Regions from separate parts of the Streptomyces sp. NPDC005494 genome, predicted to be linked through region 3. Evidence: riboswitches for the same ligand, from Rfam matches in the RefSeq annotation. Region 3 holds a riboswitch; each other region holds the start of a gene.

Evidence for each region. A riboswitch is a leader RNA that binds a small molecule or an ion and turns the genes downstream of it on or off. The one in region 3 is predicted to bind cobalamin.
Region 1: it holds a riboswitch for cobalamin, as region 3 does, so the genes downstream of both, ACFYQ6_RS21635 (energy-coupling factor ABC transporter permease) here and ACFYQ6_RS32215 (ABC transporter substrate-binding protein) in region 3, are expected to answer to the same signal.
Region 2: it holds a riboswitch for cobalamin, as region 3 does, so the genes downstream of both, cobN (cobaltochelatase subunit CobN) here and ACFYQ6_RS32215 (ABC transporter substrate-binding protein) in region 3, are expected to answer to the same signal.

Annotation. Positions count from the first base shown of each region.
Region 1 is NZ_JBIAJR010000007.1:217,941-222,388, forward strand. Features, by position in the region: gene ACFYQ6_RS21620 (energy-coupling factor ABC transporter ATP-binding protein) at 1-362, opposite strand, end outside; gene cbiQ (cobalt ECF transporter T component CbiQ) at 359-1,108, opposite strand; gene ACFYQ6_RS21630 (energy-coupling factor ABC transporter substrate-binding protein) at 1,115-1,483, opposite strand; gene ACFYQ6_RS21635 (energy-coupling factor ABC transporter permease) at 1,483-2,190, opposite strand; cobalamin riboswitch at 2,220-2,424, opposite strand; gene ACFYQ6_RS21640 (50S ribosomal protein bL37) at 2,708-2,785, shown strand; gene ACFYQ6_RS21645 (SMI1/KNR4 family protein) at 2,988-3,509, shown strand; gene ACFYQ6_RS21650 (DUF2470 domain-containing protein) at 3,842-4,448, opposite strand, start outside.
Region 2 is NZ_JBIAJR010000006.1:354,049-358,496, forward strand. Features, by position in the region: gene cobG (precorrin-3B synthase) at 1-1,189, opposite strand, end outside; cobalamin riboswitch at 1,411-1,566, shown strand; gene cobN (cobaltochelatase subunit CobN) at 1,600-4,448, shown strand, end outside.
Region 3 is NZ_JBIAJR010000014.1:138,239-142,686, forward strand. Features, by position in the region: gene ACFYQ6_RS32210 (FecCD family ABC transporter permease) at 1-682, opposite strand, end outside; gene ACFYQ6_RS32215 (ABC transporter substrate-binding protein) at 727-1,797, opposite strand; cobalamin riboswitch at 1,828-2,015, opposite strand; gene ACFYQ6_RS32220 (acyl-CoA dehydrogenase) at 2,278-4,125, opposite strand; gene ACFYQ6_RS32225 (carbohydrate kinase) at 4,164-4,448, opposite strand, start outside.

The sequences.
Region 1 (4,448 bases), on a different contig from region 3:
TCCCGCACCTGCCTGTCCGGCAGGCCCAGGTTCAGCGGCCCGAACGACACGTCCTGGGACACGGAAGCGGCGAACAACTGGTCGTCCGGGTCCTGCACCACCAGCTGCACCGTCGTGCGCAGCCGGGTCAGCCCTTTGCGGTCGTACGTCACCGGGTGGCCCTCGACCGTCAACCCGCCCTCGCGCGGGCGCAGTCCGCCGCTGAGGAGCCGCATCAGGGTGGTCTTGCCGCTGCCGTTGCGGCCGAGCAGGGCGAGCGCACGGCCTTCGCGCGCCTCGAAGTCGAGGCCGCTGAGCACGGGCGGGCCGTCCTCGTACGCGAAGGACGCACCCCTCAGGGCGAGCAGTGCCGAATCGCTCATGAGAGTGGCCTTTCCAGTGCGAGGGTCAGGACGGAGAGCGCCGCGAGGACGGCGACACTCACGGCCACGAAGCGGGGGGAGACGCGAGCCTCGGGCACCAGGACACGCAGGGTGCCGTCGTATCCGCGTCCGGCCAGCCCTGCCTGGAGTTTCGCCGCGCGGTCGAAGGCCCGGACGAACGCGGTCGCCCCGAGCCCCGCCAGGGACCGCCAGGCCGCGGCCCTGGTGGTGTGCCCGAGCCGCGCCGCCTGGGCCTCCCGTATCCGGCGCACCGCGTCGAGGAGCAGGAAACTCATGCGGTACGTCACCAGGGCGACGTCCACCACGGGCGCGGGCACGCCCGCCCGGACGAGGCGGGGCAACAGGTCGGACATCGGTGTGGTGAAGGCGAACAGCAGGACGCCGAGAGAGGCGGCCGAGGTCCGCAGCAGCAACTCCCCGGCGCGGGCAGGCCCTCCGGCGGCCGGTGAGACGAACCCCTCGGGGCCCCCGACCTGCACGAGGAGCGTGGCCGCCCCGGTGACACAGAAGCCCAGGGGCACCCGGTACGCCCGCCACAGCCGGCGGGCGGGCACCCCTGCCGGGCCCAGGAGCGCGGTGAGCGCGGTCACGAGGACGAGCGCGGCGCCGGGCCAGGGCGGCAGCGATACGGCCAGCACGGTGAGTCCGAGACCGAGCACGGCCTTGTCCAGGGGATGGCGGCGGCGCCAGCGACTGCTGTGCGCCGCCGCGTCGATCGGCAGCACGTGTCCTCAGGCCCCCCGGGCCGTGGACTCTCCGGCACCGCTCGCGCCGTGGGCCGTGTCGAGCTCTGCCCTGGTGCGCAGTTCGCCCTGCCTTCGGCCGCGCCGCAGACCGAAGTAGTAGGCGAGGACTCCGGCCCCCAGAGCGGCCTGGAGGGCGAACAGCGCGGACTCGATCTCACCGGACGGCGGTTCGTAGAGCGGGGAGAACCAGGGTTCGTAGCCGGGGTCGATCTCGGTGATCGCCGTCTCGGCCTGGGCGTCGGCACCCGTGAACGGCTCCTTCTCGTCGTCGCCGAGGCCGAGGGCCAGAGGCAGGACCGCCAGCGCGGCCACGACGAGCAGCAGCAGAGCGTTGATCTTCGTGTTCCTGGTCATCACGCCACCGCCTCGGTCTCGGTCCTGCGGGCCTTGTCACCCTTGCCGGTGAGGAAGATGCCGAGCCTGGTCAGCTCGCCCTTGCTGGACTGCACCAGAAGACGCATCACCAGCACGGTGAGCAGCCCCTCGCTGACCGCCAGCGGCAGCTGGGTGATCGCGAAGATGGAACCGAACTTGCCGAGCGCGCCCACGAATCCGCTGCCCGGGTCGGGGAAGGCGAGCGCCAGCTGCACGCTGGTGACGCAGTAGGTGGACAGGTCCGCGACGAACGCGGCGAAGAACACCGCGACCATCAGCTGGACGCCGAAGCGGCGCAGCAGCCTGTAGAGCGCGTACCCGGCCCAGGGGCCGACGACCGCCATCGAGAAGACGTTGGCGCCGAGCGTGGTCAGGCCGCCGTGGGCCAGCAACAGGGCCTGGAACAGCAGGGTGATGGTGCCGAGCACCGCCATGATCGGTGGGCGGAACAGGATGGCACCCAGCCCCGTGCCGGTGGGATGCGAGCAACTGCCCGTCACCGAAGGCAGTTTCAGGGCGGACAGGACGAACGTGAAGGCCCCGGCGGCGCCGAGGAGCAGCGTGCTCTCGGGGTGTTCCCGGACTTCACGCGTGAGTGAGCGGACTCCGTGGACGACGAACGGCGCGGACGCGACACCCCAGGCGATCGCGTGCGCCGGGGGGAGGAAACCCTCGGCTATGTGCATGGCTCAGCAGACCCTCTCCAGCACCTCGTGGATGGTTGAAATGCCTTGGCCGGTCTCCTGGCTTACGGGTGACACCGCCCGTGCTCCGCCTTCCCGGGTCCGAGGACCCAGTGGCTGCCCGTGAGGGCTGGAGCCGGACTTCCCGATCACAGTGGCGAGGGCCGCACCGGCATCACACCGATTTCCCGTTCACCAAGGCGTGGTGACACTAGTGCCAGGCCGGGGACGGTGACAAGCGGCCCCGGCCCGTACCTGCGAACGGGTGGCAGTTGCGAACCGACTCGGTCAAGGCTGCGGACAGGCGCGTAGGCACCGCTGCGTGGCTTCAGCAGGCACCGTGTGCGGCATGGTCCTCCCGCGCGATCCGCGCGTGGGTGGTCACGCACTGTGATGTGTACCACCCATACGGGTCGGCGCCGGGTGTTTGCCGCCCCGCTGATGGGTAAGGGGCACGGTGGCCGCCGGAGCCGACAATCCGGTGTATAGATCGTAAAATGCAACAGATGAGGAGGGATCGATGTCCTCGAAGCGACGTCGTAAGAAGAGGGCCCGCCGCAAGAACGGCGCGAACCACGGCAGCCGTCCGCAGTCCTGAGGACACGCCGACGCATCGGGGGGTGGCATGCGCCGCCCCCCGGACGCGTTCCTCGGACCCTGACGAGGAAGCTCTCGCGGTCCGGCGGAGGCGCCCGGCCGTGTGCGTCGGTCACGTGCGGAACCGTGCACCGAGCAGACTGACTCAGGTGCCGCGGCCGGCCCGGCCAGGCATCGGCTCGACGTCATGGAAGGAACACGTGATGGCAACGCTTCCGGAGGTGCAGGCCCTGCTGGGCGAGCCTCGGTTCAACTGGCCGGACCCGGCTCCGTGGACCGAACTCCAGCGGGAGTTCGGTGTGGAGTTCCCGGCGGACTTCCGTGAGATCGTCGACGCCTACGGCTCGATCGAGATCAACAAGCAGCTGTATCTGAAGCATCCCGCCAGTCACCTGCTGCACGACCTGGGGAGATTCATCAGGGAGAATCTCGAACTGTGGCGCGAGGAGGACATGGCGGAGTTCCTGCCGAGTCCGGTGGGGTCGAACCCCGGGGAACTGATACCGGTGGCGACAGCCACGACGGGTGAGGCGGTCTTCCTCCGCGTTCCCGAGACCGACTCGTCGCCCTGGCGGGTCGTGGTCCAGGAGTTCGACAGTCCGGCCTGGACCTGCCACGAGATGACGTTCGGCCAGTGGCTGCTGGCCTATCTCGCGGGCAACGACGTGACGTTGTGTTCCCGGAACTTCGCGCCGGACGGACCGTACTACGACTTCCTGCCCTGAGAACGGCCACGGTCGGTCCGGCACATCCCCGTCCTTCACCCGGGTCCACCACCGGGCGAACCTCATGACTGCGCAGGTGCCCCTTGTGGCACGAGACCAGGTCGTTGCACCGGTCGATGACCGAGGCGAAGAACTCGACCAACGCGCGGACGTCGCGACCGGCCCTTCGTCGCAGTACTCGTCGTCGAACGCTCAGAGCCACATGAAGAAGTCCGGGCCGGGGTGCAACCGCCACTGAGCGGCCGGGCCCCGGAGCCGATCGTCTTCGCGGCTGATGGTCTGAAGTCACCGCCATGTGCGGACGGCCGCTTCCCGGTCCGCCGGGCGGACGATCAGGCCAGCAGCTGATTGCGGTGGGAGGCGCGACGTGCGGCCGCCAGCAAGGCGTGGATCTGGGGCCCTGCCTGGTCGATGCGGGACACGGCCTTCGCGAATGGCAGGCGTGCGTCGCGGTGGGTGCCGGGGTATTCGAGGCGCAGCGTCACTCCGTAGCGGTCCATGGCCAGCGGCAGGACGCGCACGACGCGCACGACGCCTTTCTCCGGCAGCGGCTGCACGAGGCGGAGAAGCAGCGGGACGAGTTCGCCGTGCTCGTCCACGAGATGGGTCAGCATCCCCGCCTCGCTGGTGGCGATCGGGTCCGGCTCGGTCTCCTGCAACCCGTCCAGCGTGACGAACGTCCGTCCCGTGTGGTCCTCGAGAACGGCCTGGCCGAACTCCATGCAGGTGCTCTGGGTCGTCTCCGTGCTGTACCAGGTCGCGAGCAGCCCGGTGACGGTGACACGGGCGCGCATGCGGTCCCGCACGGGCGTGGGGGCGATGTCGGTGAACTCCAGCCGGACCGGGATGCGGGGGCCGGCGTGGGTTTGGCCGGACTCCTGGGGTTCGTGCAGGTGGATGTGGCCCATCGCGCCGGTGCCGTCGAGGCGGTGGATCTCG
Region 2 (4,448 bases), on a different contig from region 3:
CGCCGGGAGTGACGACCACGTCGATCCACTCCCCGTGCGGGTGGCCGCACCGGCGTTCGCACCCGGACCAGTACACAGGGAGCCGTCCGGCGGGTCCGACGGCGGCCCCCGCGTCGGCCCGTACGTCGGCCAGCGACTTCGCGCAGCCGGGGCGGCCGATGCAGGCCCCGACACCGGTCCAGGGGGAGCCGGGGCCGGTGATCAGCCCGGCTCCGGAGAGTTCGGCCAGCAGGTCGTCCGCCCGCGCGGGCGGGATTCCGGTGAGGACGGCTCCGCGCCAGGGTGTGAGGCGCAGTTCACCGGCGCCGGACAGCAGCCGCCACTGCGCCGGGCCGAGCCGGCCCAGCGGTACCCCCACGGACAGAGCGGCCGCGTGCGGGGGGCCCGGGACGCGTCCGGGGGCCGGGGGCAGGGCTTCGGGCGGCCGGGGCCGGTTCCCCGTCACGCAGGTGATGCCGGCCGGCCCGAACCGTCGTACGACATCGCCGGTCAGCGCGGTGACCGCGGCGGCGGGCAGGTCCTTCGTCCGCCAGGCACCGGTCTCCTCGGCCGCGTCCAGGAAGGCCTCGGCGGCGAGGAGCGCCGCGCGGGGGCCGTCGGCGCCGGGGACGCGGAGGACGGCCTCGCCCTCCCCGACGCGCAGGAGCGCGTCACCGCCGGCGTGGCCTATGAGTGTGAGGTCGGCGCCGAGCGCGTCCACGTCGCCACGGCCGTCGTCGAGGGCGAACAGGAAGCGTCCGGAGAGCGCCGTCGCTCGGTCACTCGCGCACAGGAGCTGGTCCAGCTCGGTCAGCCACGGTCTGACGTCGACGGCTCCGAGGCCGTCCAGCCCCGAGAGCGGGGAGGCGACCACGTTGCGCACGCGCTCGTGGCGTTCGGAGGGCAACAGCCCGGCCCTGCTCAGCAGTCCGGCCAGCTCCGCACCGCAGTCCTCGGCGAGTCCGCGCACCTGCACGTTCCCCCGGGACGTGAGATGCAACTCACCGTCACCGAGCCGCTCGGCGGCCTGCCCCAGCGCCGCCGCCTGACGGGGTGTCAGCACCCCGCCGGGTATGCGGATCCGCGCCAGCGCACCGTCGTCCGCCCGGTGCAGCCGCAGTGCGCCGGGGCACGCGTCACCGCTGCTCCGGGTGCACGCGGCGCCCGGAGACCGGGGCGTAAGGGGGGAGGCGGACATGGCGGCGAGCATACCGACCGTGACCGGGGCGCAGCCCTACGGTCACTGTGACCTACGGGACACCTCGCCGCGGGCCCGGCGCCGGACCGTCGGCCAGAACCCTGGGGCCGTGCCATGACCCCGTCCGGTCCGAACGCCCCCGGCCCGGCTCGCCAGGCCCCGTGTCGTCCGGCCGGAACCCCCTCGGGCCCTGCCGGGCCGGGGGCCGTCTGGTCAGGACCCCCCACCTGCCGCCTACTATGCCTAGCGGCGGTCCGTTCGGCCCGCCATCGCCAGACGGCGACATGGGAGGAAGCCCGGTGAGATTCCGGCGCGGTCCCGCCACTGTGAGCCCGGCCCCGCGAAGGCCGTGCGAGTCAGGAACTCCTGCCGTCCGACACACCGCCCGGGGCGTGGACACCCCGAGGAAGGGCTGACGCCGCATGATCCTGCTCCTGTCGACGTCCGACACAGACCTGCTGAGCGCCCGTGCCTCCGGTGGTCCGGTCGGCTTCCGCTACGCGAACCCGTCCCGGCTCTCCGTCGAGGACCTGCCGCAGCTCCTGGACGGCACGGACCTCGTCGTCGTACGTCTCCTCGGTGGCGTCCGCGCCTGGCAGGAAGGGCTCGACCAGGTGCTGGCGACCGGCCGGCCCGTCGTCGTCCTCACCGGTGAACAGGCCCCCGACGCCCAGCTGATGGCGGCCTCCACCGTGCCGATCGGCATCGCGGCCGAGGCCCACGCCTACCTCGCGCACGGTGGCCCCGCGAACCTGGAGCAGCTGGCCCGCTTCCTCTCCGACACCGTGCTGCTCACCGGCCACGGGTTCGAGCCGCCCGCCCCGGCCCCCGCGTGGGGACCGCTGGAGCGGACCGCCCGGGAGGTCGACGGCCCGACCGTGGCGGTGCTCTACTACCGGGCCCACCACATGAGCGGGAACACCGCGTTCGTCGAGGCGCTCTGCACCGCCGTGGAGGACGCGGGCGCCCGCCCCCTCCCGCTGTACGTCGCCTCGCTGCGCACCCCCGAACCCGAACTCGTCGAGGAACTGCGGGCCGCCGACGCCGTCGTGACGACCGTCCTCGCGGCCGGCGGCACCAAGCCCGCCACCGCGTCGGCCGGCGGGGACGACGAGTCCTGGGACGCGGGTGCCCTGACCGGGCTGGACGTCCCCGTCCTCCAGGCGCTCTGCCTCACCAGCCCGCGTGCCGCCTGGGAGGAGAACGACGAGGGCGTCTCCCCGCTCGACGCGGCCACCCAGATCGCCGTACCCGAATTCGACGGCCGCCTGATCACCGTGCCGTTCTCCTTCAAGGAGATCGACGAGGACGGCCTGCCCGCGTACGTGGCCGACCCCGAGCGCGCCTCCCGGGTCGCCGGGATCGCCGTACGGCACGCGCGTCTCCGCCACATTCCCGCCGCCGAGAAGCGGATCGCGCTCGTCCTGTCCGCCTACCCGACCAAGCACTCGCGCATCGGCAACGCGGTAGGCCTCGACACCCCCGCCAGCGCCGTCGCCCTGCTCCGCAGGCTGCGCGCCGAGGGTTACGACTTCGGGCCGGAGGAAGAGATTCCGGGCCTGGTCTCCGGTGACGGCGACGAGCTGATCTACGCGCTCATCGACGCCGGTGGCCACGACCAGGAGTGGCTCACCGAGGAGCAGTTGGCCCGCAACCCGGTCCGCATCCCCGCCGCCGACTACCGCCGCTGGTTCGCCACGCTGCCCGCCGAGCTCCGCGAGTCCGTCGAGGAGCACTGGGGCCCGGCACCCGGCGAGATGTTCGTCGACAGGTCCCGCAACCCCGAGGGCGACATCGTGCTCGCGGCACTGCGCCGGGGCAACCTGCTGATCCTCATCCAGCCGCCGCGCGGCTTCGGCGAGAACCCGATCGCGATCTACCACGACCCCGATCTGCCGCCCTCGCACCACTACCTGGCCGCGTACCGCTGGATCGCCGCGTCCGCCGACGACAACGGCTTCGGCGCGGACGCGATGATCCACCTCGGCAAGCACGGCAACCTGGAGTGGCTGCCCGGCAAGAACGCCGGCCTCTCCGCCGCCTGCGGCCCCGACGCCGCGCTGGGCGACCTCCCCCTCGTCTATCCGTTCCTGGTCAACGACCCCGGTGAGGGCACCCAGGCCAAGCGCCGCGTGCACGCCACGCTCGTGGACCACCTGGTGCCGCCCATGGCACGCGCGGACAGCTACGGCGACATCGCCCGCCTGGAACAACTCCTGGACGAGCACGCCCAGATCGCCGCGATGGACCCGGCGAAGCTCCCCGCGGTCCGCGCCCAGATCTGGACGCTGATCCAGGCCGCGAAGCTCGACCACGACCTCGGCCTCGAGGACAGGCCGGAGGACGAGGGCTTCGACGAGTTCATCATGCATCTCGACGGCTGGCTCTGTGAGATCAAGGACGTCCAGATCCGGGACGGCCTGCACGTCCTGGGCGGCGCCCCCGCCGGGAAGGACCGCGTCAACCTGGTCCTCGCCGTCCTGCGCGCCCGCCAGATCTGGGGCGGCACGGCCTCGCTGCCCGGCCTGCGCGAGGCACTCGGCCTCGACGAGTCCGCGGCGACCCGTACCGCGGCCGACGAGACCGAGGAGAAGGCCCGCGCCCTCGTCCAGGCGATGGAGGACGCGGACTGGGATCCGGAAGCCGTCACCGGTGTGGCCCAGGGGCTCCCGCAGGCCGTCGCCGACATCCTCACCTTCGCCGCCACCGAGGTCGTGCCGCGTCTCGCCGCGACGACCGACGAGCTGGACCACGCGGTCCACGCGCTGAACGGCGGCTTCGTCCCCGCCGGCCCGTCCGGATCCCCGCTCCGCGGCCTGGTCAACGTGCTGCCGACAGGCCGCAACTTCTACTCGGTCGACCCGAAGGCGGTCCCGTCCCGCCTGGCGTGGGAGACCGGCCAGGCCCTCGCCGACTCGCTCCTGGAGCGCTACCGCGCCGACAACGGTGACTGGCCCACCTCCGTCGGCCTGTCCCTGTGGGGCACCAGCGCGATGCGCACCGCGGGCGACGACATCGCCGAGGCGTTCGCCCTGCTCGGCGTACGCCCCGTCTGGGACGACGCCTCGCGCAGGGTCACGGGTCTGGAGGCGATCCCGTACGAGGAACTGGGCCGGCCGCGCATCGACGTCACCCTGCGCATCTCCGGATTCTTCCGCGACGCCTTCCCGCACACGATCGGGCTGCTCGACGACGCCGTCCGCCTCGCCGCCTCGCTCGACGAGCCCGCAGAGCGGAACTTCGTACGCGCCCACACCCAGGCCGACCTGGC
Region 3 (4,448 bases):
GGGTTCGGGCGTGGCCCAGGCAGATCGACAGCGTCACGGCCAGGACGGCCGAGCACATCCACACGTCTCCCCAGCCGACCCCGCTCAGGGAGCCGAGCAGCCAGAACAGCACGCCCCGGGTCTGCTCGGCGTCGGCCGCGGTCATCACGACGAAGGAGGTGAGCGCGGAGAAGAGCTGCATGGCCGCGACTCCGGAGAGGACGACGCGGTCGGTGGAGCCACCGAGGGTGTGACTGAGCAGCAGGACGAGGGCGAAGGAGCACAGCGCCCCGGCGAAGGCCCCGGCCGAGACCGACACCGCTCCCCCACCGACACCCAGCACGACGACCACGACCGCGCCGGTGGACGCCCCGGAGGAGACGCCGAGGACGAACGGATCGGCGAGCGGGTTGCGCAGCAGCGACTGCATGACCGTGCCGCAGACCGCCAGTCCGGCCCCGCACACCGCGGCGAGCAGCGTGCGGGGCATGCGCAGGTTCCAGATGATGCCGTCGCGGATCGGTGTCAGCCGCGCGTCGGTGAGGCCGAGGTGCGAGCCGACCGCCGACCAGACGTCAGGGACGGAGATGCGGGCGGGGCCGATCGTGACGGCGACCGCGACGGAGAGGAACAGGAGGGCCACCCCCGCGGCCCAGAGGAAGCCCTGCCGCAGGACGCGGGCACCGGCGACCCTGCCCGCCACGGACGCCTGATCGACGCGTACCTCCGGGGCCTGCGCGGTGCCGGTCACCCCGCGAGCCCGAAGGAGCGCAGCCCGGCCGCGACGCGCTCCACGCCCTCCACGGTCCGGATGGAGGGATTCATGGCCTGCCCGCTGAGCAGGACGTATCGCTTGTGCCGGACGGCGTCCATGTTCTTCGTCGCGGGGTTGGACTCCAGGAAGGCGATCTTCTTCGCCGCGCTCTCCGCCGTCTGCGACTTCCGGGTCAGGTCACCGATGACCAGGACGTCGGGGTTGCGGTCGGCGACGGTCTCCCAGTTGATCTGGGGCCACTCCTCGTGGGTGTCGTCGAAGGCGTTCTCCGCGCCCAGTTCACGCGTGATGACGCCTGGCGCGCCGCAGCAGCCCGCCAGGTAGGGGGCCTCGGAGTTGGCGAACCAGTAGAGCAGCGAGGTGCCGGAGGCGTCGATGCCGTCCGTCGCCTCGGTGATACGGGCCTCGAGGTCGGCCACGAGGGCGTCACCTCGCTCGGGTACGCCGAACACCCGCGCCAGTTCTCGCACTTCGGTGTAGACGCTGTCCATGGTGAGGGGCTTCGTGCGGGAGCCGTCGCCGCTGCCGCTGTTGTCCTTGGCCGCGCAGTCGGCGGGCGAGACGTAGGTCGGTACTCCGAGGTCCTCGAACTGCTCGCGGGGTGCCACGCCTCCCTTGCCCAGGGTCGATTCGAACGAGGCGCTCACGAAGTCGGGCTCCTGGGCGAGGACCTTCTCCGACGAGGGGCGGTTCTCCGCGATGCGGGGGATCTTCGCCTCGGCCTTCTCGAGCCCCTTCATCACGGGGTCGGTCCAGGTCGAGGTGCCAGCGATCCGGTCGGCGAGCCCGAGGGAGAGCAGGATCTCGGTCGACCCCTGGTCGAGGGAGACCGCGTGGCGGGGAGCGGCGTCGACGGTGACGGTGCGTCCGCAGTTCTTCATCGTCACCGGATAGCCGGCGCCCCTCCCGTCCGGTGCGGCTTCGGTGGGGCCGCTGCCGCCGCCGCAGGCGGTCAGCAGGACGAGTCCCGTCAGGAGCAGGGCTGTTCGGCGTACGGTGCTGGCTGTGGGCGGCACGGAGTCCCTCGGCGTCTCTGGGCTCATGCGCGGAGCCCGTACGGAGTTCCGCTCCCGGTACGGAAGCGGTGTGCCAGCAGGTCTTCGGACTCGGGTTCGTCCGGACGGGGCGCCTTCCCGGGGCACCCGAGGGTGTCCCAGTGGCCGTGGCCCCGCCCGTCCCCCTCACCGCTGCGCGTCAGCTCCGGATTCTCACCGGATTCCCTGACTCCACGTGGAGTGTGACTGGCGTCTGCAAGCTATCACGTGGCGCGGCGGCCACCGGCGGGGCCGTGGCCGGTACGGCGGAGGGGCCGTCGCCCTCCGACCCCCCTCCGTACCGGCGGCCGCGAGGCGGTCAGCCCTTGGGGCGAACCGATTCGCCTCTGTCTGGCGAGGGCACGTTCCCCGGGGTGAGGACGGAGAGAGCGGACACCGTGCCCCAGTACGCGAGCAGGACGACGCGCAGTCCCAGGATCTCCAGACCCTCCGCCACCCGGGACCGCCCCCCACGGGGGTGCGAGCCCGTCATCGGGCGCCCGTCCAGGCGGTGTTCCACGGCCCGCGGGGATCGTCGTAGGCGTCGGCGTAGCCGGGTCCGGCGATCGGCCAGTCGGCCAGCAGTTCGGCGGGCAGCGCGAAGGAGTCGGCCAGCTGGGGGGCGTGTTCGGCGACGGCGGCGATCAGTTCCTCGGTGATCTCGGCCAGGGCCTCGGCCTGATCGCTCCTCAGCAGGCCCGCGGCCAGCAGGTCGCCGCTGTTGCGGGCCACCCACTGGGTGGCGAACAGCCGCTCCAGCTCGCCGAGCCGTTCCCTGGCCGCACCTTCGGGCAGGGCGGCGCGAGCCTCGGCGTAGGCCTGCGCGGCATGGCGGTACGCGTAGGCCTCGACGCCGCGCAGGGCGGGCCCGGACGCCGCGTTCCACTGCGCGAGGACCTCGGTGCCGGGCACCCGCAGCGCGCGTGCTCTGGCGCGGGTGAACCAGATGTCCTCGATCGCGGCGAGGAGCCGGACCAGGAAGCGCGGGTCGGAGAGGTCGCCGGGCTCCGTGCCGGGGGCGGCGTCCGCGCGGGCGGGCGGGTCCGCGAGGAGCAGGTCGGCCGCGGCCTTGGCGTAGAGGGCGATGTTGTCCCCCTCCGCCGTGATGGCGCCCTCCACACCCGTGACGAGTTCGGTCATGCCGTTGTTCTCCAGCAGGGCCTGCGCGCCGCAGCGTTCGCGACTCTCGACGATCACCTCGCGGGCCCGCCAGGTGATCCAGGCCTTGGCGACGTCGACGAGCCTCCCCGCCTCGGTGCGGCCTTCCCCTTCCGTACAGCTCTCCCAACGCTCCTGGGCCCTGCGGTGCAGCAGGCTCATGGCGAAGACCGTGGCCATCGCGGAGGCGAGCGGTCCGTGGTGGGTCCGGTGGGCGTTGACCGGTACGGGGGGCGTGCGCCGGGAGCCGGAGATCATCCGGTGGCCGCCGTACCGTACGGCCACCGCCAGGGTCGCGCGGGCCGAGCCCGCCGCGCAGGCACTCATCGAGACCCGGCCGTGGGTGACCCGTCCGATCGAGGTCAGGAAGCGCCGCCGCCTGTCCCCCGGCCCGGTCCGGAACTCGCTTGGAGGCCCGTCGGGTTCGTCGGGCTCGAGCAGTGCGTCCCTCGCCACGAACAACTGGTCGAAGGAGGTCAGGCAGTGGTCCACGGGGCTGCCCATCCGGGCCGGCAGCCGCCGCACCCGGATGCCGGGCAGCGCGCGCTCCGCGTCGGTGAGGTGTACGAGGAAGAGGCGCACCCCGTGGTCCGAGCCGTCGGCCACCAGGCGCGCGGCGACCAGGCCGGACTTGGCTCCGCCCGCCGGGCTGGTGTTGGGCATGAACTTCTGCGCGCCGGCGTTCGGGGTGTGCAGGACGAAGCCGTCCCGCTCACGGTCGTACGTCGCGGTGGTCTCCATGGCGGCGGCGTTGTTGCCGTGAGCCACTTCCGTGCAGAGGAACGTGCCGATGCGCCGCATGGACAGATAGTCCGACAGGTCACGACGGCCGGCTCGGTCGTGGTCGAGGAGGCTGCCGAGGAAGAGGTTGTAGTGGATGCCCGCCACGGTGGTCAGCGCCGGGTCGACCGGGCCGAGCCAGGCGTGCAGCGCGGCCAGGGCACGCGGGTCGGCGGCGAGGCGTGCACCGCTGTCGAGGGAGAGGTTGAGGACCCGCAACCGGTCGTAGGCGAGTTCCAGTCGCTCTTCGGGCGTTCCACCGGGGCGGCGGCGGAACGGTTCTGTGCTGATCAGCCGCTGCCAGAAGCCGTGCTCGCGACGGTGTTCCGGACCGAGGAGGACGCCGGTCAGCAGTTCGGTGGTGGACGGTGGGGCGGTGTCGGTGAGGGTCACGGTCATACGAACTGAACGACGGGGGCGGGGGCGAGGACACCCTGTCACTCTGATGGTCCGGGGAAGGGCGCGCTGGTCAGGGCATCTGCCAGCTCCTCCTCGTCCGGGGGGAGGGCACCGGCCCGCCGGACGGTCACGGCGGCGGAGGCGATCCCGTGGCGCAGCACGTCGGTGAGGGTGGCCGCGTCCATGGAGCGCAGCCGCGCGCGCCCGCCCGCGCCGAGCAGCCGGTGCGCCGCCAGGGCGTGCAGCGCGCCCGACATGAAGGCGTCGCCCGCGCCCACGGTGTCGGCGACCCGGACCGGCGGCGCGCCGAGGTTCACGACCGC